Regions from separate parts of the Streptomyces sp. NPDC059080 genome, predicted to be linked through region 1. Evidence: riboswitches for the same ligand, from Rfam matches in the RefSeq annotation. Region 1 holds a riboswitch; each other region holds the start of a gene.
The links. A riboswitch is a leader RNA that binds a small molecule or an ion and turns the genes downstream of it on or off. The one in region 1 is predicted to bind cobalamin.
Positions count from the first base shown of each region.

Region 2: another riboswitch for cobalamin. It lies ahead of cobN (cobaltochelatase subunit CobN); the one in region 1 lies ahead of ACFWWQ_RS21540 (cobalamin biosynthesis protein).
Region 3: another riboswitch for cobalamin. It lies ahead of ACFWWQ_RS04400 (prenyltransferase/squalene oxidase repeat-containing protein); the one in region 1 lies ahead of ACFWWQ_RS21540 (cobalamin biosynthesis protein).
Region 4: another riboswitch for cobalamin. It lies ahead of ACFWWQ_RS27030 (ribonucleoside-diphosphate reductase subunit alpha); the one in region 1 lies ahead of ACFWWQ_RS21540 (cobalamin biosynthesis protein).

Region 1 covers NZ_JBHYGX010000029.1:46,359-49,829, reverse strand. Annotated here, with positions in the region: gene ACFWWQ_RS21545 (cobyric acid synthase) at 1-891, opposite strand, end outside; gene ACFWWQ_RS21540 (cobalamin biosynthesis protein) at 888-1,886, opposite strand; cobalamin riboswitch at 2,013-2,166, opposite strand; gene ACFWWQ_RS21535 (hypothetical protein) at 2,348-2,581, opposite strand; gene ACFWWQ_RS21530 (anion permease) at 2,607-3,471, opposite strand, start outside.
Region 2 covers NZ_JBHYGX010000055.1:24,019-27,489, reverse strand. Annotated here, with positions in the region: gene cobN (cobaltochelatase subunit CobN) at 1-2,164, opposite strand, end outside; cobalamin riboswitch at 2,201-2,352, opposite strand; gene ACFWWQ_RS27565 (cobalamin biosynthesis protein CobG) at 2,537-3,471, shown strand, end outside.
Region 3 covers NZ_JBHYGX010000004.1:133,340-136,810, forward strand. Annotated here, with positions in the region: gene ACFWWQ_RS04390 (energy-coupling factor transporter transmembrane protein EcfT) at 1-23, opposite strand, end outside; gene ACFWWQ_RS04395 (SCO2322 family protein) at 20-670, opposite strand; gene ACFWWQ_RS04400 (prenyltransferase/squalene oxidase repeat-containing protein) at 670-1,941, opposite strand; cobalamin riboswitch at 2,110-2,250, opposite strand; gene ACFWWQ_RS04405 (aldehyde dehydrogenase) at 2,647-3,471, shown strand, end outside.
Region 4 covers NZ_JBHYGX010000052.1:16,631-20,101, forward strand. Annotated here, with positions in the region: gene mctP (monocarboxylate uptake permease MctP) at 1-751, shown strand, start outside; cobalamin riboswitch at 921-1,090, shown strand; gene ACFWWQ_RS27030 (ribonucleoside-diphosphate reductase subunit alpha) at 1,256-3,471, shown strand, end outside.

The DNA of each region.
Region 1 (3,471 bases):
CACCACCACGCCCGGTTCGGCGGCCAGCGCGTCCACGTCCGTGAAGTTCGACATCAGCGGCACCGCCGCGACCGCCACCCGCAGCACATCGGCGCCGTGCGGCGGCGCCACCACGCTCTCGCGGACCGCGCCGCGCAGCGACACCCGCAGCCCGTCCTCCTCGTCGATGCCCAGACCGTGCGCGAACGGCAGCACGCCCAGCGACGGCCGCCCGGTCAGCTCCCGCAGCATGTCCAGGCCCGGCTCCAGCAGCGCCACATCGCCGCGGAACTTGTTGACGAGATACCCGGCGACCAGCGCCTGGTCCTCCTTCGACAGCAGCGCCGTCGTCCCGAAGAACGACGCGAACACGCCGCCCCGGTCGATGTCGCCGACCACCACCACCGGCAGCCGCCCGGCCCGCGCGATGCCCATGTTGACGATGTCGGTCCGCCGCAGATTGATCTCCGCCGGGGAGCCCGCGCCCTCACAGATCACCACGTCATGGGCGCGCCGCAGCTCCGCCAGACAGTCGGTGACGGTGGCCAGCAACTCCGCGCGCCCACCGGGCCGCGCCCCGCTCCCGGGGCGCCCGAAGTACCCCTGCGCGCTCATCTCGCCGACCGGTTTGCCGAGCAGCACCACCTGGCTGCTGCGGTCCCCGCCGGGCTTGAGCAGCACCGGGTTCATCAGCGCGGACGGCTCCACCCGGGCTGCCGCCGCCTGCATCGCCTGCGCCCGGCCGATCTCCGCGCCGTCCCGCGTCACGAACGAGTTCAGCGACATGTTCTGCGCCTTGAACGGCGCGACGTTCACGCCCTGCCGCACCAGCCAGCGGCAGATCCCCGCGGTCACCACGCTCTTGCCCGCGTCGGAGGTGGTCCCCGCGATCAGCAGCCCGCCGCCCGTCACCGGATCCTGCCCTTCCGCCGGGCGAGGGCCGGGCGCACCGCGCCCGCCAGCAGCCGCCCGGCCACCGTCGTCGTCAACGCCAGCACGCTCACCCGGCGCGAGAGCCGCACCGCCCGCGCGATGTCCTCCGTCGCCACCGGCCGCCCCGCTCCGTTCAGCCGCGGCCGGTGCTCGATACGCCCGCCGTATGCCAGCGTCCCGCCGAGCCGTACGCCCAGCGCCCCCGCGAACGCGGCCTCCACCGGGCCCGCGTTGGGACTCGGATGCGCTCCGCCGTCGCGCCGCCAGGCCCGCGCGGCGCCGCGCCGGTCCGGGGCGGCGAGCACGGTGAGCGCGGCGGTCAGCCGGGAGCCGGGCCACCCGGCCACATCGTCCAGCCGCGCCGACGCCCAGCCGAACCGGCGGTGGCGGGGCGACTTGTGACCCACCATCGCGTCGAGGGTGTTCACCGCCCGGAACGCCACCAGGCCCGGGACACCGCCGACGGCGCCCCACACCAGCGCGCCCACCACGGCGTCCGAGGTGTTCTCCGCGACCGACTCGACGACCGCCCGCGCCATCTGCGGCCCGTCCAGCGCCTGCGGGTCCCGGCCGCACAGATGCGGCAGCCGCCGCCGCGCCCCCGCCAGGTCCCCGGCGGCCAGCGCCTCGCCGACGGCCCGCGCCTCCCGGCCCAGCGAGGTGCCGCCCAGCACCGACCAGACGGTCGCGGCGGTCAGCGCGGTGGCGGCGGCGGTACGGGCGGGGGAGGGGACGGGCGCGGGGCCGCGCACCGCGCGCCGCAGCAGGGCGGCACCGGCGGTGGCACCGCCCGCGCAGAACAGGGCGTGCACGGCGCCGTGGCCGCGGTGGTCGCGCCAGAGCCGGGCCTCGACGGCCGCCGCGGCGCGCCCGAAGGCGGCCACCGGATGGCCGCGCCGCGGGTCGGCGGCGAGCAGATCACCGAGAAAGCCCAGGGCCGCACCGCACGCGTAGGTGGCGTGTTCGGCACGCATCGGATCAGACCGCCGTCACGCCTCGACGGATCACCGAAGACACACGGGAGACTCTGAACGGGCTGCCAGGCATGGCGATATGTCCTCACTCAGGGTCCGCGCCCTGGTTCGACGTGACGGCGACAGGAGTCTCCTGGCTCCCCGGATCGGCGTTTCCTCCGGCCTTCCAGCCCTGGCGTGCGCCCGTCGGGCGTGCACGAGGCGGACCGTGACCTTCGTCGGAGGAACGCTCCCCGGTGACAGTGGCGGGACCGCGCCGGATTCGCACCGGACTTCCTCTGCTGTCGCCGATTGGCGTGGGAAGTCCACCACGCCCCGCCAACCCCGTCAACTCGCCCGTGACCTGCGACGCCGCGGTACCGCACGGCCTGTGGCGCACACCACAGGCCCCGTACGACGCACGGCGCCCGGCCACCGCGGAACTGCGGTGACCGGGCGCCGTGCGCGCGCTGCCGGACGGGTCAGGCGGCGACGATCAGATAGATGCCGTACGCCACCGCGGCCGCGCAGACCGCGTACGCGGCGAGGCCGCCGATCCGCGCGCCGGTGCTCGGGGCGCCCGCCGTGGCGGCCGCGCCCTCCTGCCGGGTACGGGCCGTGCCGACGATGCCGACCGTGAACAGGCCCACGATCCCGACCGTCACCACCAGGGTGACGCCGAAGACCTGGCCGAGAGCTGCCCAGTCGATGCTCATGCTGCGGTTCCTCAGAGTCGGGCGGTCAGCCGGCGGCTGTCGCGGTCGTGGCGCGCGGGGCGCTCGCGGCGTGGGCGGCCTCCGCGCCCTCGGCGGGCACGAGCGTCCCGGCCGGGGGAGGGGTGACCGTCTGGAGAGCCACGGTGACCACACCGGGCGGCTCCGTGGCCTCGGCCTCGTTGACGTTGGTGTGGTCGATGGGCTTGCGGCGGGAGGCGGCCCAGATGGCGCCGCAGATGCCGAGCGCGAGGACGGCGACGGCGGTGATGCCCCAGTCGCCCTGGCCGGCCAGGAGCGCGGCACCGGCGGAGACCAGGCCCGCGGCCGGCAGCGTCAGGCACCAGGCGACGACCATCCGCACCGCCGTCGACCAGCGCACCACGCCGCCCTTGCGGCCCAGACCCGAACCCATCACCGCACCCGAGCAGACCTGGGTGGTGGAGAGCGCGAAGCCGAGGTGGGAGGAGGCCAGGATGGTGGCCGCGGCGCTGGTCTGGGCGGCGAAGCCCTGCGGCGGCTGGATGTCGGTGATGCCCTTGCCCATCGTGCGGATGATCCGCCAGCCGCCCAGGTACGTGCCGAGGGCGATGGCCAGACCGGCCGAGGCGATGACCCACAGCGGCGGGTCGGCGTGCGGGGCGACCACACCGCCGGTGATCAGCGCGAGGGTGATCACGCCCATCGTCTTCTGCGCGTCGTTGGTGCCGTGCGCCAGCGAGACCAGCGCCGCCGAGGCGATCTGCCCGGCGCGGTACCCCTTGGCCGTCTCCTGCTCGTCACGGCCCCGGGACAGCCGGTACGTCAGCCGGGTCGCGGCCATCGACGCGATACCGGCGACCACCGGGGCGGCCACGGCCGGGATGAGGACCTTCATCACCACGGCGCCGCCG
Region 2 (3,471 bases), on a different contig from region 1:
CGGCGGACTCATCCAGGCCCAGCGCCTCCCGCAGGCCGGGCAGCGCGGACGTACCGCCCCAGATCTGCCGGGCGCGGAGGATCGCGAGGACGAGGTTGACGCGGGCCTCGCCGGCCGGGGCGGCGCCCAGGACGTGCAGACCGTCGCGGATCTGGGCGTCCTTGACCTCGCAGAGCCAGCCGTCGACGTGCAGCAGGAAGTCGTCGAAGCCGTCGTCGTCGGGGCGGTCCGCAAGGCCCAGGTCGTGGTCGAGCCTGGCGGCCTGGATGAGGGTCCAGATCTGGGCGCGGATCGCCGGGAGCTTCGCCGGGTCCATGGCGCTGATCTGCGCGTATTCGTCGAGGAGTTGTTCCAGGCGGGCGATGTCGCCGTACGAGTCGGCGCGCGCCATCGGCGGGACGAGGTGGTCGACGAGGGTGGCGTGGACGCGGCGCTTGGCCTGGGTGCCCTCGCCGGGGTCGTTGACGAGGAACGGGTAGATGAGGGGGAGATCACCGAGGGCGGCGTCGGGGCCGCAGGCGGCGGAGAGGCCCGCGTTCTTGCCGGGCAGCCACTCCAGGTTGCCGTGCTTACCGAGGTGGATCATGGCGTCGGCGCCGAACCCGCCGTCGTCGGCGGAGGCGGCGATCCAGCGGTAGGCGGCCAGGTAGTGGTGGGACGGCGGCAGATCGGGGTCGTGGTAGATCGCGATCGGGTTCTCGCCGAAGCCGCGCGGCGGCTGGATGAGGATCAGCAGATTGCCGCGGCGCAGGGCGGCGAGGACGATGTCGCCCTCCGGGTCGCGGCCCGGCTTGTCCGCGTGGCTGCGGTCGAGGAACATCTCGCCGGGCGGCGGGCCCCAGTGCGCCTCGACGGTGTTGCGCAGCTCCTGCGGGAGCGTGGCGTACCAGCGCTTGTAGTCGGCGGCGGGGATGCGGACGGGGTTACGGGCGAGCTGTTCCTCCGTCAGCCACTCCTGGTCGTGGCCGCCCGCGTCGATGAGGGCGTAGATCAGCTCGTCGCCGTCACCGGAAGCCAGACCCGGGACCTCCTCGTCGCCGAAGTCGTAACCCTCGTCGCGCAGGCGGCGCAGGAGGGCGACGGCGGAGGCGGGGGTGTCGAGGCCGACGGCGTTGCCGATGCGGGAGTGCTTGGTGGGGTACGCGGAGAGGACCAGCGCCAGCTTCTTGTCCTGGGCCGGGATGTGGCGCAGGCGGGCGTGGCGGACGGCGATCCCGGCGACGCGGGCGGCGCGCTCGGGGTCGGCGGCGTACGTCGGCAGGCCGTCCTCGTCGATCTCCTTGAAGGAGAACGGGACGGTGATCAGGCGGCCGTCGAACTCGGGGACGGCGATCTGGGTGGCGGCGTCCAGCGGGGAGAGGCCCTCGTCGTTCTCCTCCCAGGCGGCGCGGTTACCTGTCAGGCAGAGTGCCTGAAGGATCGGCACGTCCAGGGCGGCGAGCGCGCCCGCGTCCCAGGACTCGTCGTCGCCACCGGCGGACGCCTCGGCCGGCTTGGTGCCGCCCGCGGCGAGGACGGTGGTGACGATGGCGTCGGCCGGGCGCAGCGCGTCGATCAGCTCCGGCTCGGGCGCCCGCAGCGAGGCGACGAAGAGCGGCAGCGGGCGGCCCCCGGCCTCCTCGATCTTGGTGCACAGCGCGTCGACGAAGCCGGTGTTGCCGCTCATGTGGTGGGCGCGGTAGTAGAGCACCGGGATGAGCGGGCCGTCGATGTCCTTACGGGCCGTGGGCCGCTCCAGCTCGCCCCAGGTCGGCGCGGGCTGCGGCGGTGCGAAGCCGTGGCCGGTCAGCAGGACGGTGTCGGAGAGGAAACGGGCGAGGCGGCCGAGGTTCTCGGGCCCGCCGTGCGCAAGGTAGGCGTGCGCCTCGGCGGCGGTGCCGACCGGGACGGTGGACGCCTCCATCAGCTGGGCGTCCGGGGCTTGTTCGCCGGTGAGGACGACGACGGGGCGGTGCTGGTCCTCGGCGAGGAGGAGGTCCAGCCCCTCCTCCCAGGCGCGGATGCCGCCGAGGAGGCGGACCACGACGAGGTCGACGCCGTCGAGCAGCGCGGGGAGTTCGGCGAGGTCGAGCCGGGCCGGGTTGGCGAGCCGGAACGGCACGGGGCCGCCGGCGGCTCGGGCGCTGAGGAGATCGGTGTCGGAGGTCGACAGCAGCAGAAGCATGCGAGCGCAGAGCCTTCCTCGGGGTATCCGCGCCCCGGGTGGTTCGTTGGACGGCGGGAGTTCCTGACTCACCCGGCAGGTGCCGGGCTCACAGTGGCGGGACCGCGCCGGACTCTCACCGGGCTTCCTCCCATGTCGCCGTCTCCGGCGTCGGCGGGCCGGACGACCCACCGGAGTGAATGGTAAGGGCTGATGCGCTGGCAGGGGAGGGGGGCTTGGGGTCGGGGAGCGGGTGGCGGGCCCAGGCCGGGCCCCGGCCCCTGCGGGGTGCCCGTACGGGATCGCGGGCGCCCCTCCCCGTGGCCCGTACGTGGCCCGTACGTGGCCCGGCTCGCCGTGGCCGTCCGGGGCGACGTCGGTATGCTCGCGGCCATGCCGCCCTCCCCCTCGAACCGGCCCCCCGGGGCCCAGCCGCCGCTGCGCGAGCGCGGTGACGCCTGCCCGGGAGCGCTGCGACCGCACGCGGCGGCGGACGGTGCGCTGGCCCGCGTACGGGTGCCCGCCGGGGAGTTGACGGCACGTCAGGCAATGGCGTTGGCGGACGCGGCGGAGCGGTTCGGGGACGGGGAACTCTCCCTCACCTCGCGCGGGAACGTGGAGTTGCGCGGCCTCGGCGACGGCTGCGGCGACGACCTGGCCGCCCTGCTGGCCGACGCCGGGCTGCTGCCCTCCGTACGCCATGAGCGCGTCCGCAACCTCATCGCCTCACCGCTCGCCGGAATCGACGGACGCGCCCCCGCCGACGTGCGGCGGTGGGCCCGTGAGCTGGACGAACTGCTCTGCGGGCAGGAGTGGACGGCGCGGCTTTCGGGCCGCTTCCTCTTCGTGCTGGACGACGGCCGGGGCGATGTGGCGGGCCTCGGCGGGGATGTGACCTTGGTCGCAGAAGCCGCAGAAGCCGTCGCAGAAGTTGCAGAAATTGCAGAAGTCTTCGCAGAAGCCGCAGAAGTTGCAGAAGTTGCAGAAGTTGCAGAACCGGGGGCGTCCGCTCTCCTCTTCCTCGGCGGCCCTGGTGGCCCCGGTGGCCCTGGTGGCTCCGGCGGCCCTGGTGGCTCCGGCGGCCCCGGCGACCCCGGTGGCCCCGACAGCCCCGACAGCCCCGACAGCCCCGACGACGGTGTCGGGCCGGCCCTACGGATCCCCGCCGCCCACGCCGCCCGGGCCGCGCTCGCCGCCGCCCGGGTCTTCCTCGACGCCGTCGACGCGAGCGGCAGCGGCGCCTGGCGGTTCCGGGATCTGCCGGGGGGCGCGGCGCCGACCGTGCGCGCCGTCGGCGAGCGGCTGCGCGCCGACGGGATTTCCGCCGT
Region 3 (3,471 bases), on a different contig from region 1:
CGGGTGGCCTGCGACGCCCTCATCCGCGACGGCGACGGGCCTGCCACACCGCCGCCGCTCCCAGCACCACGACCGCCGCGCCGCCACCGAGCAGCCCCGCCGACGGCCCGCCGCCGTCCGCCCCGGCCGACGGCTTCCCCGAAGCCTTCGGCTCGGACCTACCCGAACCGCTCACCTGCTCCGCGCACCCCGCCTCCGGATACCCGGCGACCCCGCACAACAGCCCCTGCGCGTCGTACCGCAGCGGCTTCGCCACCGCGGCCAGCGCCTCACCGGCCGACGCGTCCTCGGGCACCCGCGCACACGCCGTCCGCTCCCGCGGTGGCCGCTCACCGCCCGGTGCGTCCGCCGCCGACCCGAAGTCGACGACGACGCCGACCCGCTTCGTCCCGGACTTCTGCGGCGTACCGGAGCACAGCTTCCCGAAATCGGCTGCCGCCCGCGGCCGGTCCACCGCCGACGACTCCGCGCTGACCGTGAACCGGAAACCGGCCACCGCACCGTCCGCGGGCCGCAGCGTCGCCGGGCCCTGCGTCGCGTACGCCCACGTGCCGCCCGCGCCATCCCAGAACGACCAGTACCGGTACTCCTGCGCCTGCGCCGGGCCCGCGCCCAGCGCCGTCACCGCTCCGGCCAGCGCCAGCGCACCGGCCCACCGCGACCGCCGCATCACTGCCCGCGCTTCCGGCGGCCGCTCAGCAGGAACCCGATACCGGCACCCGCGGCGAGCCCCACCGGCACCAGCCACCAGGCGCTGATCGAGCCGGTGCCCTTCTCCTTCGGCACCGCCTTCTTTGCGGCGTCGGACGGCTTCGGGCCCGTCGCGTTCAGCGCGGCCACCAGATCCGTACCGCCGAAGTCCCGCGGGTCGGTGCCCGTGGCGTGCGCCGCCAGCACCAGCTGCGCGTACGCCGCCGGACCGGCCTGCTTCGCCCACGCCGGGCCGTTCTTCTCCAGCCACGCCAGCGGCTTGGCCGCCGCCGCGCCGTGCCCGCCGGCGGCCAGCGCCACCACCGCGTCCGCGGTGTTCCCGACGTCCGGCTGCGGCTTCGCGCCCGGCATCGCCGACATCAGATGCTGCCCGTGCGCGTCCATCTCCTTCACCAGGTACGCGCTCGCGCCCGACGCGGCGGACCGCAGCGCGGCCGCATCCGCCCCGGTCGGCTCCTTCTTCCCGTCGCCGCAGTCGGGCGCGGCCACCGGGGCGTCGGCGTCCTTGCCCGCCGCCGGGACGACGAAGCCCTTGCCGAGCGCGCCGGTCGCCGCGGCGGCCGAGGCGTCCGCGTTCGCCGCCGCGCCCTTGAGCTGGAAGGTGAACGCACCCCGCTCGGCGGGCTTCACCGCGCACCCGAGCCGGAACGTCAGCAGCCCCTCGTACGGCGTGTGCCCCTTCGGCGACTCCACCGTCGCCGGGTCCTCGCCCGCCGCGGCCAGCGCACCGATGACCACCGCGGTGGAGTTGGCGTCGCTGGGCGACCCCGGCATCGACGGCCAGCCGCCGTCGTCGTTCTGCACCGACGTCAGCCAGTGCACCGCCTTGTCCACCGCCCGGCCGTGCCCGCCGAGCGCCGCCAGCGCCTGCACCGCCGCGCCCGTCTGGTTGGTGTCCCGCATCGTCGACGCGCCGCATGCCTTCGCGGTGTCGGCGCGGTACGCGGTGAACGCGCCGTCGGCGCACTGCTGGCCGGTCAGCCAGTCCACGGCCGCGGCGGCGGGCTTGACCTGCACGGTGTGCTGGGCGAGCAGCGCCAGCGACTGCCGCCACACGCCGTCGTACTGCGGGTCGCCGGAGCCGTACAGGCCCGCGGGCAGCTTCTTGGGGGACGGCGTCGGAGCGGCGAACGCGGCGGGCGCGGTCGCCGCGAACGGCACGAGCGCCGCGGCGCACACCACGGCGGCGCGGCGCACCAGGGCGGCGCGGGAAGGGGCCAGGGGGGCCATCGTCGGTGCCTCTCAGTCAGGTCGCTCGGGGCGTCGCGGGGCGGACGGCCGCGCTCGGCCCTCCACCCGCACGACGGCCGGGGCCGTACGCGGTGGCACCGGGCTCAGCTCCGTATACCTCGACGGTGCCGCCACCGGTCCGGCCGCTGCACGCGGCCCGCCGGTGGCGGGAGCCTGTCGCGCCCCATCGGGTGTTCCGGCTCGTGCGGACCGCGCCCACGGCGCACGTCCGCCCTGACGGTTGCGGGTCAGCGCCGGAATTTCACCGGCTTCCCCCGATCGGGCACAGATGGAGTTGTCCGCACATTTTAGCGGTCGCCCCGCTACGCCCACCCGGCGCCGGGACGGCGACCACCGCGGTACGACGGCCGACGGGGCCCGACGGTCACCGCCGTACGGCCGCCACCGGGGCGCGGCGGTCACGCCGAGACCCGTCGGCCGCCCCGTGGCGTACGCCTCACACCGCCGCGGCGGCGCGGGCCCCGCCGCCGGTTCCCGGAGACCCTGTGGACTCCTGCTCCGGGAGGTGGTATCAGTTCAACGACCCATAACTGACGCGCCGTCAGAATTGCTTGAGTGCCGGTCCGCCGCCCCGGCGGATCGCCCGGGACGGCGCCGGACACGCTCGACGCGCAGGCAGTTGACGGAAGTTCCCACCCCGCCCCGGACGCCGGGCGGGGCGGCCGACCGCGGGAGGCGGCAGCCATGAGCGACCTCGTCGAACACGGCAAGCTCTACATAGGCGGTGAATTCGTCGACCCCGCCGGACCCGACACCCTCGACGTGATCTCCCCGCACACCGAACAGCTCATCGGCCGCGTCCCGCACGCCACCCGCGCCGACGTCGACCGCGCCGTCACCGCAGCCCGCACCTCCTTCGACTCCGGCGTCTGGGCCGACGCCCCACTGGACGAGCGGATCGCGGTGGTCACCCGTATCAAGGACGCCTTCGCCGTCCGCAGCGAGGAGATCGCCAAGGTCATCAGCGCCGAGAACGGCACCCCCTACACCTCCGGCGTGATGGTCCAGTCGCTCGCCGCGATGCTGGTGTGGGACGCCGCGCTGACCGTGGCCCGCGACTTCCCGTTCGAGGAACGCCGCGACGGTCTCCTCGGCCCGCTGCTCATCCGCCGCGAGCCCGCCGGAGTCGTCGCCGCGGTCGTCCCCTGGAACGTCCCGCAGTTCACCGCCGCCGCCAAACTGGCCCCCGCCCTCCTCGCCGGATGCTCCGTCGTCCTCAAGGTCTCGCCCGAGACGCCGCTCGACGCGTACCTCCTCGCCGACATCGCGACGGAGGCGGGCCTGCCGCCGGGCGTCCTGTCGATCCTCCCCGCCGACCGCGAGGTCAGCGAATACCTCGTCGGGCATCCCGGCGTCGACAAGGTGTCGTTCACCGGCTCCGTCGCCGCCGGGAAACGCGTCATGGAGGTCGCCGCCCGCAACCTCAGCCGCGTCACCCTGGAGCTGGGCGGCAAATCCGCCGCGGTGATCCTGCCCGACGCCGACCTGGACGCGGCGGTCGCCGGGATC
Region 4 (3,471 bases), on a different contig from region 1:
GCTGTACTCGCTGATGCTGGGCTTCCTCGCACTGCTCGGCTTCATGGCGATCAAGGCGGGCACGGAGACCCACGGCAACGCCCAACTCGCCATCCCGCAGCTCTTCGAGGACATGTTCCCGAGCTGGTTCTCCGGCGTGGCGTTCGCCGCGATCGGCATCGGCGCGCTGGTGCCCGCCGCGATCATGTCCATCGCCGCGGCGAACCTCTTCACCCGCAACGTCTACAAGGACTTCCTGCGGCCCGGCGCCACGCCCGAGCAGGAGCACAAGGTCGCCAAGCTGGTGTCGCTGCTGGTGAAGGTCGGCGCGCTGGTCTTCGTCCTCAGCATGGACAAGACCGTGGCGATCAACTTCCAGCTGCTGGGCGGCATCTGGATCCTGCAGACCATGCCGTCACTGGTCGGCGGCCTGTTCACCCGGTGGTTCCACCGCTGGGCGCTGCTGGCCGGCTGGGCCGTCGGCATGGTATACGGCACGCTCGCCGCCTACGGCGTGGCGAGCCCGGCGCAGGCCCACTTCGGCGGCTCCAGCGCGGAGATCCCCGGCATCGGCCAGATCGGCTACATCGGCCTGACGGCGTTCGTCCTCAACGTCGTGGTGACGGTCGTCCTGACCGTCGTCCTGCGCGCCCTCAAGGCCCCCGACGGCACCGACGAGACCAGCCCCGGCGACTACACCGCGGACGTCGACGACAAGGGCGTCACCCCGGACCTGCCGCCCGCGACGGCGGACGTTCCGGCGGGGCGCTGACGTCGCGGACGCGACCTCTCCCCGCAGGCCGCCGTGTCCCTTTCGGGATGCGGCGGCCTGTTGTCGGGGGCGGAGGCCCGCTCGCCCAGTCGTGGCACGGCTCGGCCGACCCGAGACCACTGACAGCCACCCCTCGCTCACCACACCGCACTAGATATGGGGGTGCGCCCAAGAGCCCACCACCACATGTATGCTCATCCTCGCTGTCGCCGCAGGGGAATCCGGTGTGAGTCCGGAACTGTCCCGCAATGGTGTACGAGAGCGCAGATATCCTCCGATATCGCCTGACTGGCGTGCGCCCCGTGAGTCCGAAGACCTGCCGATGGTACGTCCGCGCCGCCCTGGCCCGGACGTCGAGATGTCCGGGCCCCGAGGGATGGGCCGGTGGACGCCGCGCGGGTCTCCGCGCGCCCGAGCGCCCCTGTGTGCCGCCGGGCGCCGCCGCCCGCCGTGGACCGTCCGTCGCGCCTCCCTCCGGCCCCGCCGAGTGAGGGAGAGCACCACGTGACCACCGCGCCACCGCAGTCCGCGACCGACGCCGAGGCCGCAGCGCTTGAGACGGCCACGTTCCCCGCCGACGCCCCCGGCCAGGACCCGCCCGGCACCGCCCTGCTGCGCACCCTGACCGAGCTGACCGCCGACCTGACGGCCACCGACCCCGGCAAGATCGCCGCCGCCGCGCTCCGCGGCCGCCACCCCGGCTCCGACGAGGCCGGGCTGCGGGAGCTGGCGATCGACGCCGCCGCCGGTCTGATCGGCGACGAGCCGCAGTACTCCAAGCTCGCCGCGCGGCTGCTCACCCTCGCCATCGCCGAGGAGGCCGCGCGCGAGGGCGCCGTCTCGTTCTCCGCGTCGGTCGCCACCGGCCACCGCGAGGGCCTGATCGCCGACTCCACCGCCGCGTTCGTCGCCACCCACGCCGCGGAGCTGGACGCCCTCGTCACCCGGGCGCTGGCCGACGGCGCCGACGACCGGTTCGGCTACTTCGGGCTGCGCACCGTCCACTCCCGCTACCTGCTGCGCCACCCCACCACCCGGCAGGTCATCGAGACCCCGCAGCACTTCCTGCTCCGGGTCGCCTGCGGTCTGGCCGAGGACGACTCGGCGCGGGCACTGGCCGACGTCGCCGAGCTGTACCGTCTGACCAGCTCGCTGTCGTACCTGCCCTCCTCCCCCACCCTCTTCAACTCCGGCACCCGCCACCCGCAGATGTCGTCCTGCTATCTGCTGGACTCGCCGCTGGACGAGCTGGATTCGATCTACGACCGCTACCACCAGGTCGCCCGGCTCTCCAAGCACGCCGGTGGCATCGGCCTCTCGTACTCCCGTATCCGGGCCCGCGGTTCGCTGATCCGCGGCACCAACGGGCACTCCAACGGCATCGTGCCGTTCCTGCGGACGCTGGACGCCTCGGTCGCGGCGGTCAACCAGGGCGGGCGCCGCAAGGGCGCCGCCTGCGTCTACCTGGAGACCTGGCACGCGGACATCGAGGAGTTCCTGGAGCTGCGCGACAACACCGGCGAGGAGGCGCGGCGTACCCACAACCTGAACATCGCGCACTGGATCCCCGACGAGTTCATGCGCCGCGTCGAGGCCGACGCCGACTGGTCGCTGTTCTCCCCCTCGGACGCGCCGGAGCTGGTCGACCTGTGGGGCGACGAGTTCGACGCCGCGTACCGCACGGCGGAGGCCGAGGGCCGCGCCACCAAGCAGGTCCCGGCGCGGGTGCTGTACTCCCGGATGATGCGGACGCTGGCGCAGACCGGCAACGGCTGGATGACCTTCAAGGACCACGCCAACCGCACCGCCAACCAGACCGCCGAGCCCGGCAAGGTCGTCCACTCCTCCAACCTCTGCACGGAGATCCTGGAGGTCACCGACGACGGCGAGACCGCGGTCTGCAACCTCGGTTCGGTCAATCTCGCGGCACACCTCGGCGACCCCGCCGCCGGGTGGGAGGACGCGATGGACTGGGAGCGGCTGGACGCCACCGTCCGCACCGCCGTCACCTTCCTCGACCGCGTGGTGGACATCAACTTCTACCCGACCGAGCAGGCGGCGGCCTCCAACTCCCGCTGGCGGCCGGTGGGTCTGGGCCTGATGGGCCTCCAGGACGTCTTCTTCCGGCTGCGGCTGCCGTTCGACTCGCCCGAGGCGCGTGCGCTGTCCACCCGGATCTCCGAGCGGATCATGCTCGCGGCGTACGAGGCGTCCGCGGACCTCGCCGAGCGGCACGGCCCGCACCAGGCGTGGTCGGCGACCCGTACCGCCCGCGGAGTGCTCCACCCCGACCACTACCCGGACGCCGAGCCGCTCTGGGCGGACCGCTGGGCCGCGCTGCGCGCCCGCGTCGCCGAGACCGGTATGCGCAACTCGCTGCTGCTGGCCATCGCCCCGACCGCGACGATCGCCTCCATCGCGGGCGTCTACGAGTGCATCGAGCCGCAGGTCTCCAACCTCTTCAAGCGCGAAACCCTCTCCGGCGAGTTCCTCCAGGTCAACGCGTACCTGATCGAGGAGCTGAAGGCGCTGGGACTGTGGGACGCCCGCACCCGGGACGCGCTGCGCGACGCCAGCGGCTCGATCCAGGACGTCTCCTGGATCCCCGAGGAGACCCGGGCGCTGTACCGCACCGCCTGGGAGATCCCGCAGCGCGCGCTGATCGACATGGCCGCGGCCCGGACGCCGTACCTCGACCAGAGCCAGTCGCTGAACCTCTT